Regions from separate parts of the Streptomyces sp. M41 genome, predicted to be linked through region 2. Evidence: riboswitches for the same ligand, from Rfam matches in the RefSeq annotation. Region 2 holds a riboswitch; each other region holds the start of a gene.
What was found. Region 2 has a riboswitch for cyclic di-AMP ahead of ACHBTE_RS32360 (M23 family metallopeptidase). Riboswitches for the same ligand answer to the same signal wherever they lie in the genome.
Positions count from the first base shown of each region.

Region 1: linked by a shared signal. The riboswitch ahead of ACHBTE_RS05110 (transglycosylase SLT domain-containing protein) and the one ahead of ACHBTE_RS32360 (M23 family metallopeptidase) in region 2 are both predicted to bind cyclic di-AMP.
Region 3: linked by a shared signal. The riboswitch ahead of ACHBTE_RS03995 (M23 family metallopeptidase) and the one ahead of ACHBTE_RS32360 (M23 family metallopeptidase) in region 2 are both predicted to bind cyclic di-AMP.
Region 4: linked by a shared signal. The riboswitch ahead of ACHBTE_RS02295 (M23 family metallopeptidase) and the one ahead of ACHBTE_RS32360 (M23 family metallopeptidase) in region 2 are both predicted to bind cyclic di-AMP.

Region 1 covers NZ_JBIMKE010000003.1:153,374-156,574, reverse strand. Annotated here, with positions in the region: gene ACHBTE_RS05115 (polyprenyl synthetase family protein) at 1-169, opposite strand, end outside; cyclic di-AMP (ydaO/yuaA leader) riboswitch at 1,015-1,196, shown strand; gene ACHBTE_RS05110 (transglycosylase SLT domain-containing protein) at 1,202-1,936, shown strand; gene ACHBTE_RS05105 (HAD family hydrolase) at 2,033-2,863, opposite strand; gene ACHBTE_RS05100 (carboxymuconolactone decarboxylase family protein) at 3,020-3,201, opposite strand, start outside.
Region 2 covers NZ_JBIMKE010000039.1:17,861-21,061, forward strand. Annotated here, with positions in the region: gene ACHBTE_RS32355 (aldo/keto reductase) at 1-431, opposite strand, end outside; gene ACHBTE_RS32360 (M23 family metallopeptidase) at 598-1,620, opposite strand; cyclic di-AMP (ydaO/yuaA leader) riboswitch at 1,632-1,796, opposite strand; gene ACHBTE_RS32365 (PP2C family protein-serine/threonine phosphatase) at 2,030-3,115, opposite strand.
Region 3 covers NZ_JBIMKE010000002.1:378,883-382,083, forward strand. Annotated here, with positions in the region: gene ACHBTE_RS03990 (GntR family transcriptional regulator) at 1-602, opposite strand, end outside; gene ACHBTE_RS03995 (M23 family metallopeptidase) at 794-1,579, opposite strand; cyclic di-AMP (ydaO/yuaA leader) riboswitch at 1,593-1,790, opposite strand; gene ACHBTE_RS04000 (M16 family metallopeptidase) at 2,005-3,201, opposite strand, start outside.
Region 4 covers NZ_JBIMKE010000001.1:501,404-504,604, forward strand. Annotated here, with positions in the region: gene ACHBTE_RS02280 (helix-turn-helix domain-containing protein) at 1-248, shown strand, start outside; gene ACHBTE_RS02285 (DUF6126 family protein) at 245-364, shown strand; gene ACHBTE_RS02290 (tyrosine-protein phosphatase) at 424-1,221, opposite strand; cyclic di-AMP (ydaO/yuaA leader) riboswitch at 1,877-2,033, shown strand; gene ACHBTE_RS02295 (M23 family metallopeptidase) at 2,038-3,018, shown strand.

The DNA of each region.
Region 1 (3,201 bases), on a different contig from region 2:
ACCGCTTGCCCCCGGCCCGCACCAGGTGCTGGGCGGCCTCGGTGATGAAGGGGACCTCGCTCTTGGTGGCTTCGAGCAAACCCTCCTCGACAGCCGCCAATCCGGCCTGGACATCGGCTTCCAGAGCCTGGTCCCGCACGCTCAGCCCGAACGGCCCGACGACGGTCACGAGGGGTCTCCTGTCTGCTGGTGTCTACTGGCGGTTACACGGTTTGTCGATAGGTCGCTGCCATCACTCAAGTCAGCGTATCCGGTCACGTTTCGATCACCGATGCCGCCCACCCGTCCACCACGGGCGGTATCGGATCACGACCGGCAAGTTTTTGATCACCTGATACGGACGGACATCTATCCACTTATAGGTAAGTAGCACCCTGAGTCCTGATCCGGACGTGACCGCCCCGCCGGGATTCACCTTCATGCGCACCCGTTCACCCCTCCCCCTCGCCACCCTGCCGGGTGCCGTACCCCGCACCGGCACCCCCCGAGTACCCGCCGCGGGACATCCCACGGACGACCGCTATGACAACGACTGGAATCACGCCCGAGGTTCCGTCCACGCCCAACGCCCTCGAGCGCGAACCGAGCGCGGAATGAGCGCGAAGTAAGCGTGAAGTGCGCCAGGAAATATGGACGTTGAGGGATGAATCCCCCACCTGACCGCCCCGCTCGAAGACGACACGAAGAGGCCCAATTGCTGCCGACACGGGAAAAACGGACTCCATGAGCGGCCCATTACAGGCGAGTTGGATTCATTGCCCGATTTGCCGCTCTTGTGAATACCAGTGAGTTGGGTCACGCAGCCCCCTTCTCCCCCGCGACCGCGCCCACCCCCGCCTCCCCTTACGGCAAACGCAAGTTGAGGCTTGGCAACCGCAAAGGATCAAGCGCCTCATACGCACCCGACCATGGTCAACCCGCATGACAGGTGACTAGGGCACTTGTTCCGGACATGTGCTCTCGCATACGTTCCCGCTCAGTCGGGCGGACGCCTAATCCTGCCGCCGCCCGCGCCATCCACCTACGCCACTCACACACGCACGGCAGGAGCGGGGGACCCAGGTAAGTCGCCGGACCGGACGCCTTGATGGCACACCGGGCCGGCTAGGGGTGAAGTCGCACCGTCACACGGCGGCGCGGCCGGGCATCTCCCGCCCGAACCCGACAGCTCACCTCGCAGGCGCCGGAGAGGAACAGCGCCATGCCCCGAGGCAAACACCGCCGCCCCCGTACCAACCCGCTCACCCGACGTGTCGTGGCCGCCGGAACCGGCACCGCCGCTCTCGCGCTCCCCTTGCTGAGCGCGACCACCGCGACCGCCGCCGAGCCCGCCCAGGCCCCCACCGCGGCGAAGGTCGGATCCCTCAGCTACACCACCAAGAAGGGCGACACGCTCTACGGCATCGCGGACCGTTACGACGCCCAGGGCGGCTGGCGACAGCTCTACAAGGACAACCGCAAGGCCATCGGCGACGACCCGCGGCTGATCCACCCGGGCGTCGACCTGAAGGTCCGGGCCACGAAGACGGCCGCCACGAAGACGGCCGACAAGGCGGCCTCGCCTGCCAAGAAGTCCGGCGTCGCCCAGGCCACCCATGCCGCCGCGAAGACCTACCCCGACAACCTCGACGGCTGGATCCGCGAGGCCCTGGACATCATGGGGCAAAAGGGGATTCCCGGCTCCTATGAGGGCATTCACCGCAACATCCTGCGTGAGTCGTCGGGCAACCCGGCCGCCATCAACAACTGGGATTCCAACGCCGTGGCGGGCACCCCCTCCAAGGGGCTCCTCCAGGTCATCGACCCGACGTTCGCGGCCTACCACGTGCCGGGAACGGCGTACGACCCCTTCGACCCGGTCGCGAACATCACGGCCGCGTGCAACTACGCAGCCGCGCGCTACGGCTCGATCGACAACGTCAACGGTCCTTACTAGACCCCAGGGTCGTGCGCGGCCCTACCGAACCCGGGGGAACAGGGTCCGGTCCCGGCGGAGGCCGGACCCTGCGACCTACTGGACAAAGTCGGCGACCTACTGGGCGAAGTCGGCCAGGCTCCCCGCGAACAGTGCCTCGAGGACGACGGCGATGCCGTCGTCCTCGTTCGACAGGGTGATCTCGTCGGCGACCGCTTTGAGTTCGGGATGCGCGTTGGCCATCGCGACACCGTGAGCGGCCCAGTCGAACATGGGGATGTCATTGGGCATGTCACCGAAGGCGACGGTCTCGTGCGCGCCGAGGCCGAGATGGTCGGCGGCGAGCGCGAGACCGGTCGCCTTGGTGATGCCGCATGGCTGGAGTTCGACGGTCCCGGGGCCCGACATGGTGACGGTGGCGAGAGAGCCGACCACCGCCCGTGCCGTCGCCGCCAACTCGTCGTCCGACAGGACCGGATGGCGCAGCAGCACCTTGCTGATCGGCTCGCACCACAGGTCGTCGCGGTGCCTGACCCGTACGGCGGGCAGTGTCGGGTGGGGCATCAGGTACCCCGGTTCGATGAGCGTGAGCCCGTCCACACCGTCCTGGTCGACGGCCGCGTACACCTGACCCACCTCGGCCTCGATCTTGCCGAGCGCGGTTTCCGCCAACTCCCGGTCCAGGGTGATGGACCACAGCAGACGGTCCGCGCCCGCGTCGTACAACTGCGCCCCCTGCCCGCACACCGCGAGCCCCGTGCTGCCCATGACATCCAGGAGAGGCCGCACTCTGGGCGCCGGCCGTCCCGTCACCACGAGGTGCTGGGCACCGGCCGCCACCGCCAGCGCGAGCGCGTCGATGGACCGGTCCGAGAGCGTGTCGTCGCCTCGGAGCAGGGTCCCGTCGAGGTCAGTGGCGATGAGTGAATATGCGATAGGTGCGGCCATGATCAGAGAATACGGACAGGACGCCCCATCGACTCGACGTGAACCGGACGGCTGCTGTGTTCACATGTGTTGACACCTGTTCCGGTTGCGCCGCCGCTCACCGTTTCATTTCCGGTTCCGTTCCGCCCTGACAACTTCCGCCCCCTTGTTGCTATTTCACCCCCAAGTGGTGCCCGCGGGCTCCTTGATGGTGGTGTTGATGCGGTTGAACATGTTGGTGACGGAGACGGTGAGAATCAGTGCCGACAGCTCCTTCTCGTCGAAGTGGTCGGCCACTTCGTCCCACAGCTCCTCCGGCACCGACTCGTGCGAACGGTCCGCGAGCCTCGTCATCGCCT
Region 2 (3,201 bases):
ACCAGCTCGTCGAGCGCGCCGATGATCTCCTCGACCGGTACGTCGGGCTTGTCGAAGTGGGTGTAGTAGAGGTCGATGTGATCGGTGCCGAGGCGGCGCAGGGAGGCGTCGGCGGCGGCTTTGACGGTGGCGGCGTTCAGGCCCTGGTAGTCGGGGTGCTGGCTGACCTTCGTGGCGATCACGACGTCGTCCCGGTTGCCGCGCGCCTTCAGCCAGCTGCCGATGACGGTCTCGGACTCGCCGCCCGCGTTGCCCTCGACCCACGCCGAGTACGAGTCGGCCGTGTCGATGAAGTTGCCGCCCGCCGCCGTGTAGGCGTCGAGGACGGCGAAGGACTCGGCTTGGTCGGCCGTCCAGCCGAAGACGTTGCCGCCGAGGCAGAGCGGGAAGACCTCGAGGTCGGAGGAGCCGAGCTTGCGCAGAGAAGTCATGCTCGTCGTCAACTTCCCTGAGTGCGGGGCCTATTCCGCGGTGGCGTCGATGAGCGTGTGTGAAGAATGCGCGCACGGAAAGGGCCGGCGGCCCTGACGTCGGGGGGTCGTCGTCAGGGCCGCCGGGAAACAGCCGTGGGGCGGTGGCCGCAGGGGCCGCCGTGGGTCAGGGCGTGAGGCCCTTGCCGCGCAGCCACGCCAGGGGGTCGATGCCGCTGCCGCTGCCGTCGGGGTGCACCTCGAGGTGGAGGTGGGCGCCGGTCACGTTGCCGGTGGCGCCGACGCGGCCGATGACGTCACCGGTGTTGACCTTCTGGCCGACGCTGGCGCTGATCGAGGACTGGTGGGCGTACCAGATCTCGGTGCCGTCCTCGAGGGTGAGGACCGTCTTGTAGCCGTAGGAGCCGTCCCAGCCGGCGAAGGTGATGGTGCCGGTGTGCACAGCCTTGATCAGGGTGCCGGAGGGCGCGGCGAAGTCCAGGCCCGTGTGGTAGCCGGAGGACCAGTAAGCGCCGGCCTGTCCGAAGGTCGAGGTGAGGGTGTACGAGGAGGTCGGCAGTGCGTACTGCTTGGCCAGCTCGGCGAGGCGCTCGGCCTCGGCCTTCTTGCGGGCCTCCTCCTCGGCCTCGGCCTTCGCGGCGGCGGCCTTGGCCTTGGCTTCCTTCTCCGCCTTGGCGGCGGCAGCGGCGGCTTCCTTCTCGGCGGCGGCGAGCGCTTCGGCGGCGGCCTTGCTGTCGATCTGGTCCTGCTGCTGCTCGACCTGGGCGATGATCCGGGCCCGCAGGGCCTCACCGGCGTCGCCGGTGCCCTCGGTGGCCTCCTCGGTCGTGGCGCCCATGGTGCTCAGCGCCGTACCGGTGTCCGCCGGGGCGGCCTCGTCGTCGTCGATGAGCGGCAGGTCCGGCATGGTGATGGCAACCGGCGGCTTGCCGGTCTGCGCGGTGGCCATGCCGCCCGCGCCGACGGCGGCTATGACACCGACGCCGAGAACCGTGGAGCTGCGGGCGAGTCCCCCACCGCGCTGCTTGGCCACGCGATGCCGGCCGCGCACGGGACGAACGGTGTCCGCGGTGGGATTCCACTCCTCGAACGGGCCGTCGGTGGTGCGGTCGCGGTCGTAGCCGAAGGTGTCGGTGCTGCGCTGACCCGGTATGAACGGGGCTTGCGTAGCAGGCCTGTTGGACGCCACGTGGGCGTACTCCTTTCCTTCCTTCTCGCCTACCGGGTTAGCTGACGGGTTCGGAGCAGGAAGGTCTCCTACGCGCGTATACCGGCCGTGGGTCCACGGTGGTTTCAGCGCGATTCACCCCAGGGTGGTGGTTCCCCGGTTCCCGTACTGGGTACAGGATTCGGCGCGTGCGCACGGAGCCGCCTCTTGTGACGGCTGGGACGACCGCGCTGCGTTATCGAACGTTAATAGACGCGGGGTGCGGATTCCAAGCTGTTCCGGTTGATCGTTAACGATTTTCGCGGGGACTAACAGGTCACGAGCAGTCCAAATCGGGCGAGTTGGCCAAGGCTCAGCAGTCGCATGACTGCTGACAGTGCGTCAGTTGTTATGCGGAGGGCTCTCATCCGGTCACTGGTGGTGACGGTGGTCAGGGGCGGCGTACGGCGAGCAGCGCCATGTCGTCCGCCATCCCGCCCCCGGAGTGCCGGCGCACCTCCGCCGCGAGGGCGCCGAGCAGGGCGGCCGGCTCGCGGTGGGCGTTGGCCCGCCCCGCGAGCCGCACCTCGGGGTCGTAGAACCGCCCATTCTCGTCGCGCGCCTCGGACAGGCCGTCGGTGTACAGCAGCAGCGTGGCCCTGCTCGGGAACTCGGCTTCCTGGGCCCGGTCGGGCCAGGCGCCGAGCTCGGCCATGCCGAGGGGCAGCGCGGGCTCGGGGGCGAACAGGGAGCGCACGGTGCCGTCGGCGTACAGCAGCAGCGGCGACGGATGCCCGCGGTTGACGATCCGTACGAGCGCCTCGCCGTGCGGCAGTTCGGCGAGGACGGCGGTGGTGAACCCCTCCCGGGCGTCCACCGCTTCCCGTCGCGCGCGTTCACGCGTCAGCGCCCGCTCCAGACGCTGGGCGACCGCCTCCAGCGTGGTCTCCTGCTCGGCCGCCTCCCGGAAGGTCCCGATGACGACGGCGACGACGCCGACGGCCCCCATGCCCTTGCCGCGCACATCGCCCACGACGAGCCGGATGCCGTGCGGGCTGTCCTGCACGGCGTACAGGTCACCGCCGATGGAGGCGCCCTCCTGTGCCGCCTCGTACCGCGCCGCGATCTGATACCCGCCGATCCGCTCGGGTGGTTCGGGCAGCACGGCGCGCTGGGCTGCCTCGGCGATCGCGCGGGCGGAGGCGAGGCGGGCGTCGCTGCGGCGCACGAGCAGGTTGATGAGGACGGCGAGGACGGAGACGGTGATCACGGTCGCCAGTTCGGTGATCACTTCCGCCAGCGGCAGCCCGCCGTGCGGGACCCGCAGCACGGCCAGGGCCGCGATGGCCACGAGGCCCGTGAGCACCGTGCCGCGCAGCGAGTAGAGCGGGGCGGCACCCAGGGGCGCGGCGGTGAAGAACGGGGCGCCGGTGTAGGGCGTCGGGGTGAGGTGGTCGTACACGGCTCCGGCCGCGATCAGCAGGGCGGGGAGCGATCGGACCACCCGGCGTGCGTACGAGATCCGGCGTTCCTCCACCTCACCAGGGTTGCCGAAGCGGGGGCCGTGGGCGAGCGGTGGGGGCCGACCGGACGAGATCGGCGGCGTGCCGGGCCGGTCGGCAC
Region 3 (3,201 bases), on a different contig from region 2:
GAGGTCGCGCGCTCGGTGTGCAGCGCCGTGAGCGCCCGGGCGCGCTCACCGTCGCCGCGCGCCACCGCGTCCACGATCGCGCCGTGCTCGGTCCAGCAGGCCATGGGGTCGACGGGCGGCTCCACCGTGTACATCCAGGCGATCTTGTGGCGCAGCTGGGTCAGCATCGAGGTCAGGGCAGGGCTGCCGGACGCCTGGGCCAGCGTCTCGTGGAACCAACCGCCCAGGGAGCGCAGATCCTCGCTGTTCCCCCTCCTGGCACGCTCCTGGCCCAACCTGACCAGGCCGCGCAGCACCTTGAGGTGGGCTTCGGTGCGCCGCTGAGCCGCCCGGGAGGCGCCGAGGGGTTCCAGGAGGGTGCGCATCTCCAGCAGGTCGGCGGCCTCCTGCTCGGTCGGTTCGGCGACGCACGCGCCCGCGTGGCGCCGGGTCACCACGAAACCCTCCGCCTCCAGGGTGCGCAGGGCCTCCCGCACAGGGACGCGCGAGACGCCGTAGCGGCGTGCGAGAAGTTCCTCGGTGAGGCGGCTGCCGCGCTCATGGACACCGGCGACGATATCGTCCCGGATCGCGGTGCATACCGAGTGCGCCGGAATACGCATGACCGACCTCCGCTTTAATCCCCGTGCAACGTCGACGAATGACGTGTGTTGGGTGACTCTATGGCAACGGGCCGGAATTTCCGACGGCGGGCCGGAATCCATGGATATTTTTTGGACAGCCGAACATCCCCGCGAACGCCGAAAGCCCCGGCTCGGTGAGCCGGGGCTTTCGGGCAGACGTGGAGGAACCGTCAGAGGCTCACGCCGTGCGAGCGGAGGTAGGCGACGGGGTCGATGTCGGAGCCGTACTCCGCGGTGGTGCGGGCCTCGAAGTGCAGGTGCGGTCCGGTGACATTGCCGGTGGCGCCGGACAGGCCGATCTGCTGGCCGGGGGTGACCGTCTGGCCGACCGAGACGCCGATGGACGACAGATGGCCGTACTGGGTGTACGTACCGTCGTTCATCTTGATCACGACGTTGTTGCCGTAGGCCCCGCCCCAGCCGGCCTCCACGACGGTGCCGGCACCGACCGAGTGCACAGACGTGCCGCTGCCGGCGTGGAAGTCGACGCCGGTGTGACTGCCGGAGGACCAGACGGCGCCGCCGGCCTTGTAGCCGGTGGAGACGTACGAGCCGGAGATCGGGGCGACGTAGGACAGCAGACGCTTGCGCTCGGCCTCGCGCGCGGCGCGCTCCTTGGCCTCGCGCTCCTTCTTGGCCTTCTCGGCCGCCTTCTTACGGGCGGCCTCCTGGGCGGCCTTCTTCGCGGCGGCGGCCTCCTCGGCCGCCTGCTCCTGCGCGTCGGCCTGGGCGTCGATCTGCTCGGCGATCGAGTTGTCGACGGTGATGACCGGGATGAGGCCGGTCTGCTCCGCGGCGGGCTCGGCGGCGAGCGCCGGGGCGGCCAGGGTGCCCATCACGCCGGTGGCGGTGAGAGCGGCGACGCCGGCCGCACGGGCCGTGGTGCGCTCGAACCGGCCGGGCTTACGGTGCTTCCCGCTGGGGCGGTTCTTCCCCGTGGCGCAGGTGAACGCCATGTAGTGGCTGATCCTTTCCTTCCTTCTCGCCTACCGGGTTAGCTGACGGGTTCGGAGCAGGAAGGTCTCCTACGGACCCCCTCGCGATCTCGCGCGGGCGTCCGATTCACCCCAGGGACTACTGGGCCCCTGCAGCCGCGATAGCGGCGGCAGGAGGTGGGTCCCCGGCTCCCCTGGCTCGCGCCGTACGGGGACTCGGCGATGACTGTCCGGTGCCGCGGGCGCGGCGCACTGCCTGACGGACAGCCCGGAAGACGCTAAACGGGGCCACTTTCAATCCCCAAACGCATCGCGGCTTTTGTAGCGCATCCCACAGGGCAGACAGGCAACCTCTCCCTCAATTCGGGCATAAAGGGGCCCCGGTGACTCGGCGGTCTCCGGGGCCCCTCACGCGCGCGTGCCGTCGTCCGGCACTGCCGGTACCTCTACTCGGCCGCCACGACGGTGACTTCACCGATTCCGAGGGCCTCGACGGGCTCCCGGATCTCGGCCGCGTCACCGACGAGGATCGTGACCAGGCGGTCCACCGGGAAGGCGCTCACGGCCGCGGCGGTGGCCTCGACGGTGCCGGTCGACGCGAGCCGCTGGTACAGCTTCCCCTGGAAGTCGTCCGGCAGATGCTGCTCGACCTGGTCGGCCAGCGTGCTCGCCACGGCGGCGGCCGTCTCGTACTTCAGCGGCGCCACCCCGACGAGGTTCTGAACGGCGAAGTCCCGCTCGGCGTCGGTGAGCCCCTCGCCGGCGACCCCGCGCAGGACCTTCCACAGGTCGTCCAGCGCCGGACCGGTGTTCGGGGTGTCGACGGAGCCGCTGATGGCGAGCATCGCCGCGCCCGTGCCGTCCGGGGCGGAGCGCAGGACCTGGGCGAAGGCGCGCACGCCGTAGGTGTAGCCCTTCTCCTCGCGCAGGACCTTGTCCAGACGGGAGGTGAGGGTGCCGCCCAGGCAGTACGTGCCGAGCACCTGCGCCGGCCACACGCGGTCGTGCCGGTCGGGACCGAGACGGCCGATCAGCAGCTGTGTCTGCACGGCGCCGGGCCGGTCCACGATCACGACGCGCCCGGCGTCGTCGGCGGTCACCGGCGGAACGGGCCGCGGCTCGGCCGCGGAGCCGGTCCACGCGCCGAGGGTGTCGCCGAGCAGGCCGTCGAGGTCGACCCCGGTGAGGTCGCCGACGACCACGACGGTGGAGGTGGCGGGCCGCACATGCCGCTCGTAGAAGGCGCGTACGGCGGCGGAGTCGATGCCCGCGACCGTGTCCTCGGTGCCCTGGCGCGGACGCGACATGCGCGAGGTCGCCGGGAACAGCTCCTTGGCGAGCTCCTTGGCGGCGCGACGGGAGGGGTTGGCCAGCTCGTGCGGGATCTCGTCGAGCCGGTTGCGCACCAGACGCTCGACCTCGGCGTCGGCGAACGCGGGCGCCCTGAGGGCGTCGGCGAGCAGGTCGAGGGCCTTGGGCAGCCGGGAGACGGGCACCTCGAGGCTGACGCGGACGCCGGGGTGGTCGGCGTAGGCGTCGAGCGTGGCGCCGCAGCGCTCCAGCTCGGCGGCGAACTCCTCGGCGGTGTGCTTGTCGGTGCCTTCGGAAAGGGCGCGCGCCATGATCGTGGCGATGCCGTCGAG
Region 4 (3,201 bases), on a different contig from region 2:
AAGGCGACATCGTGCGGGTGCACCCCGGCGAGGAGTGGCTCTACGTCCTGCGAGGACGGCTGCGGCTGCACCTAGGGGACACCGCACACCGGCTCGCACCCGGTGACAGCGCGCATTTCGACTCGCTCACCCCGCACCGCATCGCCGCCCAGGACGAGGACGGTGTCGAGCTGCTCTTCGTCCACACCCTGTTGCAGAGCCCCACGGCCGCCCTGTGCCTGGGCCCCACCTCTGGAGAGACGCGATGAGCGACATGGAGGAGAAGTTCCCGCGTGCCCTGTGGGTGCGGCTCATCATCTACATCGCGGTGGGGCACGTCTTCGCCGCCTTCATCTACTTCCTGTTCGAGGCGGGCGCGAAGTAGGCACCGGCGCGAAGTAGGCGCCGGCGCGACGCAGGCACGGGGCGCCGGGCGGACGAGCGTCAGTCGAGGAGCCGCTCCCGCAGCCGCTCCCGGGTCCGGGGGGTGATCCGCAGACCCTGCTCCAGGTAGCTGTCGACACCGCCCCATGTCTGCTCGATCGTCTCGAAGGCGGCGGTCAGATACTCGGCGCGCGCGTCGAAGAGGGGGCTGAGCAGCTCCATGACCTCCGCTGAGTAGACCGACGGGCCGCTGCCGCTGCGCTTCACCTTGTAGCGACGGTGCTTGGCGTTGGACTCCAGATAGTCGGCGACGATCGCCTCGCGCTCGACGCCGACGGCGAGCAGTGTCACGGCGATGGACAGGCCGGCGCGGTCCTTGCCCGCGGCGCAGTGCATGAGGGCGGGGACGCTGTCCTCGGCGAGGGAGTGCAGCACCTGTGAGTGCTCGCCGGTGCGCTCCTTGATGATCAGCCGGTACGAGGCGATCATCCGGTCCGCGGCCTTGCCGTCCGACAGGATCTCCCGCAGCTGCTCGATGTCGCCGTCCCGGACCATCTTCCAGAACTCCGCGCCGTCCGCGGGGTCACTCAACGGCAGGTTCACATTGCGCACCCCCGGCAGCGCGACGTCCGGACCCTCTAGCTTCTGATCGGCGGCGTTGCGGAAGTCGAAGATGGTGTGCAGGCCCAGGGAGCCGAGGAAGGCGGCGTCGTCCTCGGTCGCGTGCGCCAGGTGGCCGCTGCGGAACAGCACGCCGTGCCGCACCCGTCGTCCGTCCACGGTCGGCAGCCCGCCCACATCGCGGAAGTTGCGCACTCCGGCCAGCTCGGGCTCGGTCGACGGGATCTGCTGCGTCACGGGGGCTCCCTCCCGGTCGGCCCCGGCGGCGCGGCTCGGCGTGTGGCCGACGGGGTGCTCCTGACGATACGACATCGGTTCCTGGGGCAATGAGTTGTCCACAAGCGCCGTCGCCGCGGGTGGACACCTCGATGACGTGGGACCTTGATACATCTGTCCATATTTTTCGGTTCTGAGAGCGTTTGATGGTGGAAGGGAGTCTTTGCGCTGCGAATGGCCTGCCTCGAAACGGGCGAATCCATCGAGGCTCTGCTCCGATTTGGTCTGTTCTGCATCGGCATTGTGAGCTTCCTTCCGATTTGCGCGACGACCTCGATGTGGCTAGATATCCTCCAGCGTCACATCTAGGGGTTCTGTCCGAATTGGCGCCTTCATTCCAACTCGCTCTGTATTAAGGAAAGCTGGAGCAACGTCACGTGAGCAGCGTCATATCCGTGACCGTGCGTCGTTCGTCATGTCCACGTAATTCGGGCGCTTTTCATGGGACTTTGAGTCGGGAGAGGTCCCCATAATTCACGGAGTGTGACCGGTAATTCCCACAAGGGATCAACGGGAACGCATTCGGACGGAACCCCTCACTTGTTCCCGTGCGTCTTCCTCGCTTACGTTCGCCCCCAATCCGGACGGACGCCTAATCCTGCCGCCGACCGGACTCCGCGCAAACTCACCCGTGCACGGCAGGAGCGGGGGACCCACAGGTACAACGCCTGTTCCGGTCTCCGGAACGGCTTGGGGTCAAGTCGCGCCTCGGCGCGGCCGGGCATCTCCAGCTCGCACCCGACAGCTCACCTCGTAGGCGCCGGAGAGGAATTCGCCATGCCCGCGAAGGGTAAGCACCGCCGCCCCAAGTCCCTGCGCCTCCCCCGCTCCGTCGCCGTCGCCGGAACCGGTGGCGCCGCTCTCGCCCTCCCGCTCATCGGGGCCACCGGAGCCAACGCGGCTCCCTCTCAGTCCGTTTCGGAAAAGGCCGTCCAGTCGGCTCCGGTCGTCGAGAAGAAGGCGGCGAAGAAGGCTGCCGACAAAAAGACGGGTGCGCGCACCTATTCGGTGAAGGTGGGCGACTACCTCGCAAAGATCGCCGACGAGCAGAGCGTCGACGGCGGCTGGAAGCAGCTCTACGCCGACAACCGTGAGGCCGTCGGCGCCGACCCGTCGCTGATCCACCCGGGTCTGAAGCTCTCCGTCGGTGGCGAGAAGGCCGCGACGGCCGCTCCCAAGTCGTCGTCCCCGTCCTCCGCTTCGGCGTCTGAATCGTCTGAATCATCCCAGTCGTCCAAGTCGTCGGGCTCCTCCGAGTCCTCCCGGTCCTCCCAGTCCTCCAAGAAGGACTCCTCCGGCACGAAGTCCTCCGCCCCGCAGAAGGCGGCCACGGCCGCCCAGAGCGCCGCAGGCTTCTCCGCCCCGCTGTCCACCGCTTCCGTCGGCACCGCCTACAAGGTGGCGGGCAGCATGTGGTCGAGCGGCTACCACACCGGCGTCGACTTCTCCGCCCCGACCGGCACGCCCCTGAAGGCGGTCGGCGCGGGAACCGTCGTCTCCGCCGGCTGGGGCGGCGCGTACGGCAACCAGGTCGTCATCCAGCTCGCCGACGGCCACTACGCCCAGTACGCCCACCTGTCCTCGCTGTCCGTCTCCAGCGGCCAGAGCGTGAGCGCGGGCCAGGAGATCGGCCTCTCCGGCGCGACCGGCAATGTGACCGGCCCGCACCTGCACTTCGAGATCCGCACCACGCCGGACTACGGCTCCGACGTGGACCCGGTCGCCTACCTCCGCTCCAAGGGCGTCTCCCTCGGCTGACCGTCGCTCCACGCGAGCGCAACCTGCCTGACACGCAACCGAAGGCCGGACCCCGATCCCCGGGTCCGGCCTTCGGTCTGCCGTCACCGCCTTGCGGGTGGGGCAGCCGCCCGCCCCGCCCCTGCCGCAGGCCGCACGCAACGCGGTGGGCCAGGTGGTTATTCCGAGTTTGGTGAACCCTTG